Regions from separate parts of the Phyllobacterium sp. P30BS-XVII genome, predicted to be linked through region 1. Evidence: riboswitches for the same ligand, from Rfam matches in the RefSeq annotation. Region 1 holds a riboswitch; each other region holds the start of a gene.

Evidence for each region. A riboswitch is a leader RNA that binds a small molecule or an ion and turns the genes downstream of it on or off. The one in region 1 is predicted to bind cobalamin.
Region 2: another riboswitch for cobalamin. It lies ahead of FHW17_RS21515 (TonB-dependent receptor); the one in region 1 lies ahead of FHW17_RS11300 (DUF1636 family protein).
Region 3: another riboswitch for cobalamin. It lies ahead of FHW17_RS14090 (ribonucleoside-diphosphate reductase subunit alpha); the one in region 1 lies ahead of FHW17_RS11300 (DUF1636 family protein).
Region 4: another riboswitch for cobalamin. It lies ahead of cobU (bifunctional adenosylcobinamide kinase/adenosylcobinamide-phosphate guanylyltransferase); the one in region 1 lies ahead of FHW17_RS11300 (DUF1636 family protein).

The regions. Positions count from the first base shown of each region.
Region 1 is NZ_JACGXO010000003.1:425,063-429,665, reverse strand. Features, by position in the region: gene FHW17_RS11315 (iron ABC transporter permease) at 1-507, opposite strand, end outside; gene FHW17_RS11310 (ABC transporter substrate-binding protein) at 535-1,482, opposite strand; gene FHW17_RS11305 (ABC transporter ATP-binding protein) at 1,482-2,291, opposite strand; gene FHW17_RS11300 (DUF1636 family protein) at 2,422-2,775, opposite strand; cobalamin riboswitch at 2,880-3,093, opposite strand; gene FHW17_RS11295 (transglutaminase family protein) at 3,234-4,603, shown strand, end outside.
Region 2 is NZ_JACGXO010000009.1:91,882-96,484, reverse strand. Features, by position in the region: gene FHW17_RS21525 (MarR family transcriptional regulator) at 1-291, opposite strand, end outside; gene FHW17_RS21520 (ferredoxin--NADP reductase) at 466-1,320, opposite strand; cobalamin riboswitch at 1,712-1,929, shown strand; gene FHW17_RS21515 (TonB-dependent receptor) at 2,103-4,067, shown strand; gene FHW17_RS21510 (ABC transporter substrate-binding protein) at 4,100-4,603, shown strand, end outside.
Region 3 is NZ_JACGXO010000004.1:397,491-402,093, forward strand. Features, by position in the region: gene FHW17_RS14080 (iron ABC transporter permease) at 1-531, shown strand, start outside; gene FHW17_RS14085 (heme ABC transporter ATP-binding protein) at 534-1,325, shown strand; cobalamin riboswitch at 1,376-1,603, shown strand; gene FHW17_RS14090 (ribonucleoside-diphosphate reductase subunit alpha) at 1,707-4,586, shown strand.
Region 4 is NZ_JACGXO010000002.1:612,576-617,178, forward strand. Features, by position in the region: gene FHW17_RS08840 (isobutyryl-CoA dehydrogenase) at 1-375, opposite strand, end outside; gene FHW17_RS08845 (cobyric acid synthase) at 506-1,969, shown strand; cobalamin riboswitch at 2,378-2,612, shown strand; gene cobU (bifunctional adenosylcobinamide kinase/adenosylcobinamide-phosphate guanylyltransferase) at 2,768-3,292, shown strand; gene cobW (cobalamin biosynthesis protein CobW) at 3,297-4,349, shown strand; gene cobN (cobaltochelatase subunit CobN) at 4,368-4,603, shown strand, end outside.

The sequences.
Region 1 (4,603 bases):
ACCGGCAAACACCATATAGTTGGTCAGCGCTGCAAAGAGGAACGAGACGGCAAGCCCCGCAAGGATCAGCCGTTCCGGCCCCTGTCCCTGCACGCGCCGCACCAGCATGAGCACGACAATGGCCGCCAACATGCCGCCGCTGAATGCGGCAATCGGCAGGGTCCAGATGCCGAACCGGTCGCCGATGATTGTAATCACGCAGACCGCTCCCGCTGCCGCGCCATTGGAAAGGCCGAAAAGGAATGGATCGGCGAGATCATTGCGGGTGACGGTTTGCAAGAGCGCACCGATAATGCCGAGCCCGGCGCCCACGCAAATGGCGAGGATCACCCGCGGCAGGCGCAAATCAACAATGATCTTGCCAACAGGACCCTGAACAGCGGTATCGGAGAGCCCGGAGGCATGGGCAAGCGCGCGCAGCACGTCACCGAGCGGGATAACCGTTGCCCCATAGGCAATGGAGATGAGGGCGAGAGCCAGAATGGCCATCACCCCCACGATAAGCATCAGATGCTGACGGATAGACGGAAGCACTCAGAATGCTTCCGGGTGCATCGCCTTGGTCATCTTGATGATTGCCTCGATATTGGCGGGGCCGGGCGTCAGTTCCGCATAGCGCAGGGCGACGAAGCGATTGTTCTTCACCGCGTCGGTTTCCTTCATCGCCGGATGCGATTTGAGGAAGTCGAGCAGTTTCTGGTAGCCCGCATCATCCTGATAATCGAGGAGCACGAGGAACTCAGGATTGCGTGTGGCCACGGTTTCCCACGAGGTGGTGCCCCAGCTTGTGTCGAGATCGGCCATGATATTGCTGCCACCGGCTTCGCTGATCATCGCCGTCGGAATGGCGAATTTGCCTGCGGTGAACGGCTTGTCCTCGCCTGAATCATAGAGGAACACGCGGGTGCCGCTCTTGTCGCCGATCTTGGTCTTGAGGCTGGCAAGCTCGGTCTTCCAGCCGCTGACCAGCTTGTTTGCGTCATCTTCCTTGCCGAAAATCTTGCCCAGCTTTTCCATGTCGCCGTAGAGCAGGTCCATGGTGGCGGCTGGCCGGTTCTTGTCGAGATGAATGCAGCTTTCGGTCAGCTCAAGCGTCTTGATGCCATGTGGCGCAAGCGTATCGGGCGTGACTTCGCCACCGGGTTTCATGCCGTAATTCCAGCCCGCAAAGAAAAAGTCGGGCTCAACGGCGACGAGATTTTCCAGCGTCGGATATTTGGGTGCAAGTTCGGGGATGGAACCCTGCTGCTTTTTGAAAGCGTCATCCAGCTTGTACCAGCCTGTAATGCCCGAAACCCCGACTATGGAGGGTTGCAGGTGCAGAGCAAAAGCCATTTCGCTCATATTGATGTCCTGAATGACCGCGCGCTTGGGAGCGACATCAAAGGTCAGCGGCTTGCCGCAGCTGTCAACGGTAACAGGAAACGCCCATGCGGGCGCAGATAGCGCCGACAAAGCGAGGGCGAGCAACGTTCTTTTCATCAAATTCTCCGTAGCTGAGCAGATTGTATTGTTGTTGTTGGTTCCGGTGCTTCGAACACCATGAGGTCGCGATCCTGCGATGGGTGGCGCAGGCGCAATACGTCGAGATCAAAGACATCGCTGACAATGCGCGGCGTCAGTGTTTCATCCGGCGTGCCAATGGCGACCAGCTGCGCGCTGTGCATGACAGCAACATGGGTGGCAAAGGGCGCGACAAGCGGCAGGTCGTGCAGCACGGCGATGACAGTCACGTCGAGCCCGGCGACAAGCGCCAGCAATTCGCTGCGCGCTTTCGGATCGAGGTGGTTGGTGGGTTCATCCAGAAACAGAATATCAGGCTGCTGGGCAATCGCACGAGCCAGTTGCACGCGTTGCCTCTCACCACCGGAGAGCGAACCTATGGGGCGGCGGGAAAACTGGGCAACCTTGGCACGCAGCAGCGCCTCCGCCACGATATCGCGATCTCCGGCCCTGGTCAGAGCGCCCATATGCGGAATACGGCCAAGCGAGACATAATCCTCCACCAGCAACTGATGGTCAGGCGCATCGGTCTGGCCGACAAAGGCGAAGCGTCTTGCCCTTTCTCTGGGTTTCAACCGGTCAATAGGTGTGCCTTCGATATAAACATTGCCGGAGGAGGGCCGTAGCAGACCCGCCAGCATGCGCAGCAGCGTGGATTTTCCGGCGCCATTCGGGCCGATAATGGCGAGCCGCGAACCTTGCTCAATATCGAGCGAGGTTTCGTCGACGAGCGTCTGGCCGGAGGTGCGAAATGTCACGTCGTCGGCGCGCATGACGATGTTGTTCATGGGCTGATGATGTCCGTGACTGCAGGCAAAACACATGGTGCTGGGTCCCAAATCGGTAAACTCTGTCGTGCCATATCAGGCACACTGTTCTCGTATAGTAACGTTATAACATTGGTCAATGCCTGCCGTGTCATAGATGTGCAGGAATTCGCGCGAGTGTCTTGTCGTAAAGGCCAGGCGGGCGCTGCGACGCCTGGGACCAGCCGTCATCGAGGCGCTGATACATCCGGGCAAAATCGATAAGGTCGGCAAAGTTGGCGTCGGGGCAGATATCGCCGAAGAGATATTGCGCCTTGTCAGGCGCGCGGAATGCCACGGTGCAGGGATGTCCGCAGCCCGCCATGCAGCCGACACCGCGTACCTCATAGGCGGGATCGCCATTAAGTTCCGCTGCAAGCCTGTCGACAAGGTCCTGCCCCGGTCGTGCGCCGTCGGAAGCCTTGCACAGGGTGCAGACGATAATCTGGTGGTTCGGCCTGCTCATGCCTGTCCATTGCCTCAAAGACAGGGGTTGGGGGAACGCAGCCAATGCACCATCGCGACAATGCGGGAGAGACATCGCATCGCTCCCGGCACACCCCGTCCGGTTCGAATTTCAATTGAGATGGCAGGTCTCCTGGCTCGCGGGTCTCAGCTTTGCCTTGCCTTCCCGGTCTTTCAACCAGTGGCATGTCAGGCATCGCTCACCGCTTACAGTTGCGGGGGCAGCCACGGTCTCGGTCCCTTTTGGGTACGCCTCACCGTGTTCCCTTTTCATCCCCGGCGTTGTCTTGCCGGAGAAACCATCGGCGCGGATGCTATGCGGCCAGCCCCGCCGTTGCAAGCACGTTTATGCGGCAATTTTTGACGCTGCCAAAATTTTTGGCAAATGAAAGATTTCAATTGGCTGACAACTCGGTAGAGTGCTTGGAGTATTTGTGGAATCGTAGCTTTTGAGGCGACATGGCAATTCACGCAGCAGTCTATCACCTGACGCACTACAAGTATGACCGGCCCATCATGCTCGGGCCGCAAATCATCCGGCTCCAGCCAGCGCCCCATTCGCGAACGAAAGTTCTCAGCCATTCCCTGAAGGTCAGTCCGGCCAATCATTTCGTCAATCTGCAGCAGGACCCCTACGGCAATTTCCTTGCCCGCTTCGTTTTCCCTGAACCGGTGACGGAATTGAAGATCGAGGTCGATCTCATCGCTGATATGACCGTCTATAATCCCTTCGATTTCTTTGTGGAGCCGGTCGCGGAGACGTGGCCGTTCAACTATCCGCAGGAAATCAGCGATGACCTGTCGATCTATATGAAGCCGGAACCAGTGGGGCCGCTGGTTTCGAACTTCCTCGCAACGATTGATCGCAGTCCGACCAATACGGTGAATTTCGTCGTCGATCTCAATGCGCGCATCCAGCGGGAAATCGGCTATGTCATCCGCATGGAAACCGGTGTGCAGGAGCCGGAGGCGACGCTTGGCCTGCGCTCTGGGTCGTGCCGCGATTCAAGCTGGCTGCTGGTGCAGGTCCTGCGCAATCTCGGGCTCGCTGCGCGCTTTGTTTCGGGCTATCTCATCCAGTTGAAGCCTGATCTCGTTGCCATTGATGGCCCTGCCGGGACAGACAAGGATTTTACCGATCTGCATGCCTGGTGCGAGGTCTATCTGCCCGGTGCCGGCTGGATCGGCCTTGATCCGACATCGGGGCTTCTGACCGGTGAAAGCCATGTGCCGCTGGCCGCCACCCCGCATTACCGCAACGCCGCGCCGATTTCCGGTATGGCGGAGTTTGCCAATGTCGAATTCGGCTTTGATATGCGGGTTGACAGGGTTTCCGAACATCCGCGCATCACCAAGCCGTTTTCGGATGAATCATGGAATGCGCTCGATGCCCTTGGCGAACAGGTGGATGCCATCCTCAAAGAACGCGATGTGCGGCTGACCATGGGCGGCGAACCGACATTCGTCTCCATAGATGATTTTGAGTCAGGCGAATGGAACACTGATGCCGTCGGCCCCACCAAGCGGGAAAAGGCCGACAAACTGATCCGGCGGCTGCGCGAGCGTTTTGCGCCCGGTGGCTTCCTGCATTACGGGCAGGGCAAATGGTATCCCGGCGAAAGCCTACCGCGTTGGACGTTCTCACTCTACTGGCGCAAGGATGGTAAGCCGATCTGGGTCAATCCTGACCTGATCGCGCCTGAGAACAGCACGGCAGATGTGAAGCCTGATGATGCCGGAAAGCTTCTGCTGGCGCTGGCGGATGAGCTTGGCGTTGAACAGGAGATGGTGGCCCCCGCCTATGAAGACCCGGCCGAATGGATCGTCAA
Region 2 (4,603 bases), on a different contig from region 1:
CGCTTCGTCACGCAGATAAAGCAGCCATATCCGGCGGTCAGTGGGATGCCGGCGCCGTTCGATCAGGTTGCGTTCCTGCAGCTTGTCCAGAATACGCACCAGCGTGATCGGCTCTATCTCGAGAATTTCGGCCAATCCAGCCTGATGGATGCCCTCGTTCTTTGCGAGGTATGCAAGGGTCTGCCACTGGGAGCGGGTCAGGCCAATGTGCTTTGCACGCTGTTCAAATCGTTTGCGCAACAACCGCGCAACCTCATGCAGCAGAAAGCCAAGAGTGGGCATGTTATCCATGATGTGGGGCTTTAAAACTCGTAAGGATGCTTATAACAACGATACATATAGCATGTGGACTCATCTTTTAGAAGAGGCCCGGTGTCACAAATCGGTGACAAAAATGCTCAAAACAAAAATGCCCGGTCTGTGAAGACCGGGCACATGATTCAAATCTGGATATAGGGGAACGGTTTAGCCGACGAAGGCCCGCTCCACGACATAGGTCGACGGCTTGTTGTTCGCGCCTTCTTCGAGACCAAAGGATTCCAGAATAGCCTTCGTATCGTGGATCATGTGCATCGAACCACAGATCATGCCGCGATCGGTTTCCGGATTGAGCGGCGGCAGGCCGAGATCACTGAACAGCTTGCCGCTTGTCATCAGATCGGTAACGCGGCCCATATGGGTAAAATTTTCGCGCGTGGTCGTGGTGTAGAGCCGCAGGCTGTCGGCGGCAAATTCGCCGATCAGCGGATCATCCTTGATGCCTTCCACCATTTCGGTGATGTATTTGAGTTCGGCGACGTCGCGGCAGGTCTGCACCAGAATGACTTCTTCGAACTTCTCATAGGTCTCAGGGTCACGGATCAGGCTGGCGAAGGGTGCAACACCTGTTCCTGTCGACAGCATATAGAGGCGCTTTCCCGGCAGCAGTGCATCGAGAACGAGCGTGCCCGTCGACTTCTTGCGCAGAAGGACCGTATCGCCGCGTTTGATCTTCTGCAGATGCTCGGTCAGCGGGCCATTTTCAACCTTGATCGAAAAGAACTCGATTTCCTCATCCCAAGATGGGCTGGCGATGGAATAGGCGCGATAAACAGGCTTTTCCGCATTGGGCAGGCCGATCATGACAAACTCGCCCGAACGGAACCGGAAGCTCGCGGGACGGGTGATGCGGAAGCGGAACAGGCGGTCGGTATAATGGCGAACCTCGGTCACTGTTTCCGCATACACATTATCAGGAATAGGAAAGGCAACCGGCGCCGAAACGTCGTCTGGCTCAAGAACGGTTGCCGCTGTTGCAGCTACTGGCGAAAATGCAGTCATCCCGGGTTCTCTCGTTCGATACTGATATCAACAAATGAACGAGCCGGGCGTTGCTCCATTCATTATTCAACTGGCATCATTCAACTGGTTCATCGGCGAAAATGCGCGCCTGGTAATGCCAGCAAACCTTATGTAATCGGCAGCGATTAATATGCAATGGCTGATTTTGCAAGGCAGATCAGCAAATTAGCAGACGCTGCATAACCCTCGATCGCGGCGAAAATACCTTTTGTGAGCAATATATTGGAAGAATTTGGCTAAGGCCGAAATGTTCGCAGATCGTGTGTACAGATTCAGGCATTTTTATAGATTAAATTTTTCTCTTTCGTGGAAGGGGCAATGTCAACAATTTAGGCCCCCTGTGATTGTTGACCGTTCAAGACGAGGTTGCTATCCAGAATATGGAATTGGTTCCGCGATCAAAAGCGGATGAAAAGGGAACACGGTGAGGATGACCCAAGAAGGGGCCTAATCCGTGGCTGCCCCCGCAACTGTAACCGGTGAGCGGTCCTCCATAGTGCCACTGAAAGCGCTTTTGCGTGATTGGGAAGGCGGGGGACATGCAGTGATCCGGAAGTCAGGAGACCTGCCCGTTCCGGTCACCCAGCTCGAACACGGGGTGTGTTCAGGCGCGGTCGCTCGTCGCGGTGACATTTGAAAAAGTGTTGCCGTGTGCCGGAGCGATTGCAGGTTGATTGTTACAATCCCCTTGCTGCCCATCCAGCCCGCGGTTCAGACGTAATCGGGGAAACGCCAGCCGTTTCCCATGCTGTGGGGGCATCATGTTAAGGCAAACGGGATTTGCAGGGGCAATCATTGGTCTGTTGAGCGGGGTCGCCATTGCGCAGGAACCGGCAACCGACGGAGACGGGACGATTGTCCTTGCTCCGATTTATATCAATCTTGGCGAGTCACGCATTGATGCGGAAAAATCCGGGCGGGCCTATACGGTTATCACAGGCGAGCAGCTGGTACAGAACCAGACACGCTACGTTGCCGATGCGTTACGGCAGGTGCCGGGCTTTGCCGTTTCGCGTGGCGGCTCCTATGGCGGCCTGACACAGGTGAGGGTACGCGGCGCAGAAGCCAACCACCTTCTTGTCATGATTGACGGCGTTGAAGCCAGCGAAACCGGCAATGGCGAATTCGACTTTGGCGGCTTGCCGGTTACAGATGTCGATCACATCGAAATTCTGCGCGGGCCGCAAAGCGCCTTCTGGGGCTCGAACGCATTGGCCGGTGTGGTCAACATCATCACCAAGGGCGGCACCCGGGACGGTTTCAAGATCAGCGGACGCTCGGAAGCGGGCACAGATGGCACTTGGCTAGGCAATGTGCTGCTGCAGGGCGGCGCCGATAATTATGATTTTGCCCTCTCCGGCACCTATCGCCAGAACAAGGGTTTCAACATCTCGAATTTCGGTTCAGAAAAGGACGGCGACAAGAACGGCTCCATCAATGGCAAGTTCAAGGTCGATATAACGCCCGATGTGGTTGTCGATGGTACATTCCGTTACGTCAACCGCCGCAGCGATCTCGATCCCGATGGCGGTTATGGCACACCGTTTCAGGGGCTTGTCGTTGATGGTGACGACCAGACCACGACCAAGGAATTGCTGGGCTCGCTCGGCATTACCTGGACATCGCTGGATGGTGCCCTGACTCAAAAAGCGCGGATCAGCGACACCAACACATTGCGCGACAATCTCAAGCACGACGAATATATCTCCGGCAATGAGGGCAACCGGCTGAATGGTTCCTATCAGGCCACCTACAAGTTCGATACGCCAGCCTTTGCCGACGCCAGGCATCAGATTACGGCGGGGTATCAGGGTGAGCGCGAGACTTTCCAGCAGAGGCCTGCCAAGGCGGATTTTAACAGCCCATATTTTGACGCGTCGCAGTTCGAGAAACACGACCGGACCATGCATTCGTTTGTCGGGGAATACAGGGGCGAGTTTTTCGACCAGCTTTATCTGAACGCCGCCGCGCGCCACGATGACAATGACCGGTTCAAGGATGCATCGACCTATAGTTTCGGTGCGGCATGGAAAATTCCGGACTGGGGAACGAGACTGCATAGCTCCGTTGGTACAGGCGTTACCAATCCGACATTCTACGATCAGTTCGGCTATATTCCCTCAACCTACAAGGGCAATCCAAACCTGCGACCGGAAAAGAGCCTTGGCTGGGATTTCGGTGTCGAGCAGAGCTTTTTCGATGAGCAGCTGGTGGTTGACGTGACCTATTTCCGCCAGAACCTGACCGATGAGATTACCAGCATTGCAACACCTGATTTCCGCTATACGCCTGTTAATCAGGATGGGCGCAGCAAGCGTCAGGGTGTGGAAGTTGCGGCGACGCTCAACTTGACCAGTGGTTTCACCACGACGGCGACCTACACCTATACGGATGCAAAAGACCCCGATGGTCAGATCGAAATAAGGCGGCCAAGACATTCGGGCTCGCTGAATGCCGCCTACACATTCCTTGAAGATCGCGCCCGCGTCTTCAGCGAAGTAACCTTCAACGGAAAGATGGAAGATACGGCTTTTACACCGCCTCTCCCCACGCGTGTTGTGCTCAAGGACTATACGCTGGTCACGATTGGTGGCAGCTATAAGTTCAGTGACAAGATGGAAGCCTATGCGCGGATCGAGAACCTGGTCGATGAAGATTATCAGGAGGTTTTTGGTTTCAACACACCGGGCCGTACCGCCTTTGTCGGGTTGAAGGGAAGCTTCTGATTATGTTGAGGCAATGCAGATGGGCGCTAGGGGTGGCGAGGCTGGCAACGGCAATCGCACTGTCTGGCTGTCCGTCTGCAATCGCCGCCGAAGCGCCGAAGCGGGTTGTCTCCATGAACCTTTGCACCGACCAATTGGCCATGCTTCTGGCGGGTGAGGGACAGCTTTATTCAGTCTCGCATCTTGCCAAGGACGAAACGGGTTCGGTGCTGGCCAAAGAGGCGGCGTCGTTTGTAACCAACCATGGTCAGGCCGAGGAAATTTTCCTGATGAAGCCGGACCTGATCCTCAGCGGCACATATACGACAAGGGCGACCGTCGACATTCTCAAGCGGCTTGGATTTCGGGTTGAAGAGTTTCAGCCGGAATCTTCCTTTGACGATATTCGCGTCAATATCAGGCGGATGGGCGCGCTTCTGGGGCGGGAGGCAAGGGCTGAGGAACTTGTGCGCGAGATGGACGCAACCTTGGCAAGTGTGCCGGGCAGACAGGCCGGTGCGCCGACAGTCGCGCTTTATTACGCAAACCAGTTCACT
Region 3 (4,603 bases), on a different contig from region 1:
GCCGCTGCCTATATCGGGGTTCTTGTTTATGTCGCCGATGACAAGCAGTTACGTGACCTGACATTCTGGAGCCTCGGCTCGCTTGCCGGTGCCAGCTGGATCAAGATACTTGCATCAGGGCCGTTGATTGCATTCGCACTTGTCATTTCACCTTTCCTCGCCCGCGGCCTCAATGGTCTGGCATTGGGAGAGGCATCAGCCAGCCATCTCGGCATTCCCGTCCAGCGGTTCAAACGCATTGCCATTGTCACGGTTGCAGCGGCAACAGGCGCATCGGTTGCCGTCAGCGGTGGTATCGGCTTTGTCGGCGTAGTTGTCCCGCATCTTCTGCGCCTCGTAATTGGTCCGGATCATCGTTACCTGTTGCCAGCGGCTGCGCTGCTTGGCGCAAGCCTGCTGCTGATTGCCGATGCTGTGAGCCGCACAATCGTTGCTCCATCAGAACTGCCCATCGGCATTGTCACTGCTGCCGTTGGTGCTCCCTTCTTCCTATGGATATTGCTGCGTCGTCGCGGCATTCTGGACCTATGACCATGATCCGCGTTTCCAATGTCTCCGTGTCACTTGGACGAAGCAAGATTGTCAAAGATGTATCCTTTGATGCTGGGGCAGGTGAGTTCACCGTCATCGTCGGCCCTAATGGTTCGGGGAAAACGACATTGATGCGTGCTCTCTCCGGTGATCTGCCGCATGAGGGCACAATCAGCATCAATGGCACCCTGATCACCCAGTTGAAACTCTGGCAGATGGCGGCCATGCGCGCGATCCTGCCGCAATCAACCTCGCTGTCTTTCCCGTTCACCGTGCGGGAAATCGTCAAGCTTGGAATGACCAGCGGCCGTTCCGGCGCGCCTCGTCATACCGTGGATACCCTGCCGGATGACGCGCTCGAACGGGTCGACCTTGCAGGCTTTGGCGGACGTTTTTATCAGGAACTCTCCGGCGGCGAACAACAGCGCGTGCAACTGGCGCGCGTTCTCTGCCAGGTCTGGCAACCGGTGCTTGATGGCCAGCCCCGCTTCCTCTTTCTGGATGAACCGGTTTCCAGCCTCGATATCAAACACCAGCTTATTATCATGCAGATTGCCCGTGATTTTGCTGATCGTGGTGGCGGCGTCATCGCGATCCTGCACGACCTCAATCTTACATCCATGTTTGCCGACCGTATTGTGGTTATGCACAGGGGCCATGCTGATTCTGTGGGTACACCTGAGCAAGTCTTGACGGATGACCGCATCTTGCGTGTTTATGAATGCGCGCTGAAAGTGGGTGGCCTGCCCGGCAAATCCGTACCATTTGTTTTGCCCCAATCCGCGATGCTCTGAGTTAGCGAAGATATCACCATCTACCTATTGACTGCGGATGGCGATTTGATACTAAATATAGATGTTATGGTTCTACCGAGTCGCAAGACCGGGAGCTAAGAGGGAAGCCGGTGAGGTGTCGTTGACATTGATGCCGGCGCTGCCCCCGCAACTGTAAACAGCGAGTTGTTGTCGATAATGCCACTGAAGCTGCGCCCTCAAGGTGCAATCGCTTCGGGAAGGCCGACACCAGCGCCGACCTGTGAGCCAGGAGACCTGCCATAACATGATGAACGTCCACGGGCGGGGTGTCCCGGTGTGTCGCTTGCAATGGTCAGTCCCTGACCTATTCCTTGCACGCGTGCGCTCGACCTTTGCCCCCAACATTTGGGGTATAAGCACATGTCTCTTTCTCTTGAAACCACCCGTACCGATGGTCAAGCACCTGTTCGCTCTGGCGACACACCATCATCCTCGACAGAACCCGGCTACCGCGTCATCCGCCGCAATGGTTCGGTAACACCGTTTGATCCCCTGAAAATCACTGTCGCCTTGACCAAGGCTTTCCTCGCCGTTGAAGGCAATGTCGCCGCTGGCTCGCGCCGTGTGCATGATGTGGTTGAAGGTCTGACCTCCGACATCGTGACAACATTGAAACGCCGCAGCAGCGAGGGCCGTCTGTTTCACATTGAGGATGTGCAGGATCAGGTTGAGCTTGCCCTTATGCGCAGCGAGAACCACAAGGTTGCACGCGCCTATGTTCTCTACCGGGAAGAGCGTACGCGGGAACGCGCCAAACTGGTTGAGCCCGTGGCTGAAACCGGCCCGTCACTCAATGTCACCCTGCTCGACGGCACCAAGGCTCCGCTCGATGACATCCGTCTCGCCCGTATCATCAATGAGGCTTGTGAAGGTCTGGAGGGGGTCAGCGCTACTCCCATTCTGAGCGAGACCCAGCGTAATCTTTATGACGGCATCACGCTCGATGAGCTGTCGCTTGCGCCTATTCTGGCAGCGCGCACGCTCGTTGAAACCGAGCCGAACTATTCCTTCGTTACCGCCCGTCTGCTGCTCGACAAGCTGCGCCGCGAAGCATTGAGTTTTGTTTTCGGCAGGTCTGAACAGGCAACCCAGCAAGAAATGGCGGAACGCTACGCAGATTATTTTCCGGCCTATGTAAAAGCTGGCATTGAAGCCGAACTGCTCGACCCGGAACTGGCTCGTTTCGATCTCAAAAAGATTGCCACTGCCTTGAAACCGGAACGCGACCTGCAATTCCAGTATCTCGGCTTGCAGACGCTTTATGATCGCTATCTCCAGCAGACACGCGGCATCCGGTTTGAGCTGCCGCAAGCGTTCCTGATGCGCGTTGCCATGGGACTTGCGTCGCGCGAGATCGACCGTGAAGCCCGCGCCATCGAATTCTACAATCTGTTGTCGTCGTTCGACTTCATGGCGTCCACGCCAACATTGTTTAACTCGGGCACGTTGCGCCCGCAGCTATCCTCCTGCTTCCTGACCACCGTTGCCGATGATCTCGACGGTATCTTCAAGGCGGTGAAGGATAATGCGCTGCTGGCGAAATATTCCGGCGGTCTTGGCAATGACTGGACGCCGGTACGCGGCCTTGGTGCCCACATCAAAGGCACCAACGGCGAAAGTCAGGGCGTGGTGCCATTCCTGAAAGTTGCCAATGACACGGCCATCGCGGTCAATCAGGGTGGCAAGCGCAAGGGCGCGGTCTGCGCCTATCTTGAAACATGGCACGTGGACATCGAGGAGTTTCTCGATCTGCGCAAGAACACCGGGGATGACCGCCGCCGTACCCATGACATGAACACGGCCAACTGGGTGCCTGATCTGTTCATGAGCCGTGTGGAAGCGGATAAACAATGGACCCTGTTCTCGCCCGATGAGACGCCTGATCTGCACGACCTCTATGGTGCAGAATTCAAATCCGCCTATGAGGCCTATGAAGCCAAGGCTGCGCGCGGTGAACTTCGTGTGTTCCGCACCGTCAGGGCATTGGACCTGTGGCGCCGTATCCTGACCATGCTGTTCGAAACAGGCCATCCATGGGTGACTTTCAAGGACCCTTGCAATATCCGCTCACCGCAGGGCCATGTCGGCGTGGTGCATTCCTCGAACCTGTGTACCGAGATTACGCTTAATACATCCAGGGACGAAGTTGCGGTCTGCAATCTCGGCTCCATCAATCTAGCCAATCACATTGGCAGTCAGGGGCTTGATCTGGAACGTTTGGCCCGCACGGTGGCAACAGCCATGCGGATGCTCGACAATGTGATCGACATCAATTTCTACACCATTCCGGAAGCGCGCCATTCCAATCTGCGTCACCGTCCGGTTGGCCTTGGGCTGATGGGTTTTCAGGATGCCTTGCAAGCCTTGCGCATTCCCTATGCGTCCAGCGAGGCCGTGGCTTTCGCCGATCTGAGCATGGAAGCGATCTCTTACCATGCCATTTCCGCGTCGGTGGACCTCGCCAGCGAACGCGGCAGCTATCCAAGCTTCAGCGGCTCGCTGTGGTCGAAAGGAATTCTCCCCATCGACTCCATTGAGTTGCTCGATCAGGCCCGCACAGCAACCGGTGCCAGGCTTTCCATGGATCGCAGCACAACCCTTGACTGGGAAGCCTTGCGCAAGCGGGTGAAAAAATCGGGCATGCGCAATTCCAACACTATGGCGATTGCACCAACCGCCACCATCTCGAACATTTGCGGCGTCGCCCAGTCCATTGAGCCCGCCTATCAGAACCTCTTCGTCAAATCCAACATGTCCGGTGATTTCACCGTTGTGAATGCCGCGCTTGTGCATGATCTGAAGGCGCGCGGGCTATGGGATGAAGTGATGATCTCGGACCTCAAATATTTCGATGGCTCGGTCGGCGAGATCGATCGCATCCCTGACGATCTCAAGGCGCTCTATGCCACTGCCTTTGAAATCGACAGCGCATGGCTGATCGCAGCGGCCTCGCGCCGGCAGAAATGGATCGATCAGGCGCAGTCGCTCAATCTTTATATCGCCAACCCAAGCGGCAAGAAACTGGACGAGCTTTATCGCCTCGCCTGGAACAGCGGGTTGAAGACCACCTATTATCTGCGCTCGCGATCTGCCTCGCATGTGGAAAAATCCACGCTGAAAGGCACGGATGGCAAGCTGAATGCGGTTGCCGCCAAGCCGATTGCTGAACCCATCATTCTGTCGGAACCGGCTGGAAATGCCTGTTCCATCAACGATCCTGACTGTGAAGCCTGCCAGTAAGCGCGCACGCGCCTGCC
Region 4 (4,603 bases), on a different contig from region 1:
TGCCAGCCACTCCATCGAGGTCAAATGCGGCACAAAGCGCTGGCGCTGTTCATCATTGCCGTAGAGATCGATCATCCATGTTGCCATGTTGTGGATCGATATGAAGGCGGAGAAGGCCGGGCAGGCGGCTGATAGCGCTTCAAAGATCAGCACTGCATCGAGCCGTTTGAGCCCCGAGCCGCCAAACTCTTCCTTCACATAGATGCCGCCCATGCCGAGCGGGCCGGTTTCCCTGATGACATCAGCTGGAAAATGCTTGTCACGGTCCCAGGCAAGCGCGTTGGGTGCAACGCGGTCCGCGGCAAAGGCGCGGGCCATGTCCTGAATTGCCAGCTGATCTTCATTGAGTTCGAACTGGCTGGACGCCGTATCCACGAGCGCATCCATGATAACCTCCCTGTATTCCTCTTAGCCGCAGTTTATCCCAAGCGTGGGGCCGCGCAACGACAGAGATGCGTTTTGACGGGGGCTAGGAAGAGAAAGACATATCCGCTACTCAAAGCCCATGACACACGCAATCATGTTGCAGGGAACAGGGTCAGATGTTGGGAAATCCGTCCTGGTGGCCGGACTTTGCCGGCTTGCGCGCAATCGCGGATTAAAAGTTCGGCCATTCAAACCGCAGAATATGTCGAATAATGCCGCTGTCAGCGATGATGGCGGCGAGATTGGCCGGGCGCAATGGTTGCAGGCCGTCGCCTGCGGCGTGCCCTCATCAGTGCATATGAATCCCGTGCTTTTGAAACCGCAGTCCGAGACCGGCAGCCAGATCATCGTGCAGGGCAAAGTCTGGGGACAGGCGAAGGGGCGCGATTACCAGAAATTCAAGGCGCAGCTGCTCGATGCTGTCATGGCGTCATGGGATATTGTGCGCGATGGCGCTGATCTTGTGATCGTCGAGGGGGCGGGTTCGCCAGCGGAAATCAACCTCAGGGCAGGGGATATCGCCAATATGGGCTTTGCCACCCGCGCCAACGTGCCTGTGCTGCTGGTCGGCGATATCGACCGGGGTGGGGTGATTGCCTCAATCGTCGGGACCCATGCGATCCTGCAACGGCAAGATCGGGATATGATCATCGGTTATCTCATCAACAAGTTTCGCGGTGATGTCTCGCTGTTTGATGACGGGTTGAAAGCCATCAGCCAATTTACCGGCTGGCCCTCTTTCGGCGTCGTGCCGTGGTTGAAAGATGCAGCACGGTTGCCGGCGGAAGATTCGGTTGTGCTGGAACGTCTGGCGAAGGGCGAGGGCCGGGCGCTCAAAATCGCGGTGCCGGTGCTTGATCGCATTGCCAATTTTGACGATCTCGATCCGCTGATGGCCGAGCCGCAGGTGGATGTGGTGATGGTGCGCAGTGGCGAGCGGCTGCCGTCCGATGCGGGGCTGGTGATTATTCCCGGTTCCAAATCCACAATCAGCGATTTGCTGCGGTTTCGCGAAAATGGCTGGGACAAGGATTTGGACCTGCACCGGCGTCGCGGCGGGCATATCATTGGCATATGCGGCGGTTTCCAGATGCTCGGCCGGACGGTGCGCGACCCTGATGGCATCGAGGGCAACGTGACGGAAACCCAAGGGCTCGGGCATCTCGAGATCGATACGGTGATGGAACCTGAAAAGACCGTGCGCAATGTCGAGGCACATTCACTGCAGTTCGATCTGCCGCTCAGCGGTTATGAAATTCATCTGGGCCGGACGACGGGCCCGGATTGTTCCAGCCCTGTTGCCCGTATCAATGGTGTGAATGATGGGGCGATATCGAAAGACGGCAAGGTGTTTGGGACCTATCTGCACGGGCTTTTCGGCGCGGATCGCTTTCGTGCGGCGCTGCTGGGGTCGATGGGTATTGCGGCTGACGAGTTTGATTACCGTGCGGGTGTGGATGCCGCGCTGGATAGTATCGCGGGGCAGCTGGAGGATTTGATTGATGTCGATGCGTTGCTTGCATGTGCTGCAGGCAGATATTGATGCTCACACCGCCGGTAGCCCGACAGGGCAGAGGGGCGAGACCCGTGGCTCGCCCGTCCTTCGGACCACCACAAGGGGGGAGATCACATTGGCATAAACGCCTTTGCACAACAGGCATGGTTCTCAGATTGTGCTAGGCGGCACTGTCAGCTGATCTCCCCCCTTGTGGGGGAGATGCCCGACAGGGCAGAGGGGGGTGAACGTTGATGGTGCGTGGTTCGTGGTTCGACAAGCTCACCATGAGGGAAATGGGTGGGTTGTAGGGAGCCAAGCTCCGCAACGTGGCAGAATAAAACTCCCTTGCATCATCCCTCTCCCTCATGGTGAGCTTGTCGAACCACGAACCCACCCTACCACTCTCTTACCAAACAGCACACATTCAATTGACATTTCTCGTGGGGGATGAATAACGTCCAGCCCATGATTGGTTCCCATATTGGTCGAAGGCCAAGGGATCAAAAGGGAATGCGACGGCCGTACCCTGAAGGGCGGTCCCACCGCAGCCGACCCCGCGACTGTAGAGCGGCGAGGATCAATGCAAAGCCTGACGCATATGCAGAGGGCAGCCACTGGGAAACCGGGAAGGCGGCATTCATTCTGTGACCCGCGAGCCAGGAGACCTGCCAGTCATAGAGCCTTTCCCAGGAAAGGCTTGGGGTAATCCTGCCCAAGAATCGAAGGGTAATGTCCCTTCAGGCCCAGCACGGAGGTTGTTATGGCTGCTCGTATGACGCATTTGCTTGTTTTCCCGCCCGCATTCCCTTTGATGGATGGATCGTTGCGGTTGCAATAGCGGCGATGCCTCAACTCAATTCAGGTGTGACTTTCATTCTCGGCGGTGCCCGCTCGGGCAAATCCAGCTTTGCCGAAGGCCTGATCAAGTCGTCGGGCCTTGACGCGATCTATGTCGCAACGGGCAGGGCGTGGGATGAGGAAATGTCTGTACGCATTGACCTGCATAAAAAGCAGCGCGGTTCACTATGGCGTACCATAGAAGAGCCGCTTGATCTGCTGGATACCCTGCAAGGGGTGGCTGGCGAGGGCAAGGCTGTTCTTGTCGACTGCCTGACGCTCTGGCTCACCAATCTGATGATGGATGAGCGCAATATTACCGCTGAGACGCGGCAGCTTGTCGAAGCGCTGCCGAAACTTCAAGGTTCGATTGTTCTGGTCTCGAACGAAGTGGGTCTCGGCATCGTTCCGGAGAACCGCATGGCGCGCGATTTTCGCGACCATGCCGGACGTCTCCATCAGGCCGTGGCGCAAGCTGCGGCAACAGTCTATTTCGTGGCAGCCGGACTGCCGCTCACAATGAAGGGATAGGAATATGCAGGGTCAAAAGATTCCAGCAACAGTCATCACCGGTTTTCTCGGTTCGGGCAAAACCACGATGATCCGCAATCTGCTTGAAAACGCCAATGGCAAGCGTATCGCGCTTATCATCAATGAGTTCGGCGATCTGGGCGTCGATGGCGGTCTGCTCAAGGGCTGCGGTATCGAAGCCTGCCGCGACGAGGATGTGATCGAGCTGAACAATGGCTGCATCTGCTGCACAGTGGCGGATGATTTCATTCCGACCATGACCAAGCTGCTTGATCGTCCTGATCGCCCCGATCATATTGTCATCGAGACATCGGGTCTCGCCCTTCCGCAGCCTCTGGTTGCAGCGTTCAACTGGCCTGAAATCAAGACGCAGGTAACGGTTGATGGTGTTGTTACCGTGATTGACGCCTCTGCCGTATCCGAAGGCCGTTTTGCCGATGATCATGACAAGGTTGATGCCCAGCGCATTCAGGATGAATCACTCGATCATGACAGCCCGCTCGAAGAACTGTTCGAAGACCAGATTCGCGCCGCCGACCTGATTGTGCTCAACAAGACAGACCTTATCAATGACAAGCAGCTTGATGGGGTGCGCGGCGATGTGCAGAGCCGCTCGTCCCGCTCGCTCAACATGGTTTCGGCAAGCTTCGGCAAGCTTAGCAATGAGCTTCTGCTGGGGCTTGGCGTTGGCACGGAACAGGACATTGCCAACCGCAAATCGCACCATGAAATGGAGCATGAGGCGGGTGAAGAGCATGATCATGATGAGTTTGAGAGTTTTGTCGTTGGTCTAGGCCCGGTTGCGGAACCAAAGAGCTTTGTTGAAAAGCTGAAGACCGTCATTGCCGATCACGACATTCTGCGCCTGAAAGGCTTTGCCGATGTTCCCGGCAAGCCCATGCGTCTGGTGGTGCAGGCTGTCGGCACGCGCATCGAGCATTACTTTGACCGTGCCTGGAATCCGGGTGAAGAGCGCCAGACGCGTCTCGTCGTTATCGGTCTGCATGATATCGACAATGATGCCATTACATCCGCTGTCACTGCTGCGGCCGTTTAACTGAGGCTGGAAAACTGAATGCATCTCCTGCTTGCCCAGAAAGGCACCATTGCTGAAGGGACCGAGGCTATCGACCTTGGCCAGACGCCGGGAGATGTGTTGTTTCTTTCCGCTGCTGATACGGAACTGGCGAGCCTTGCCTCCGCACGGCGGCAGGGCGATGGCGCGGTGTCGCTGCGCCTTGCCAATATGATGAGCCTGTCGCACCCGATGTCTGTCGACGCCTATGTGGAGCGGACGGCGCGCCATGCCAA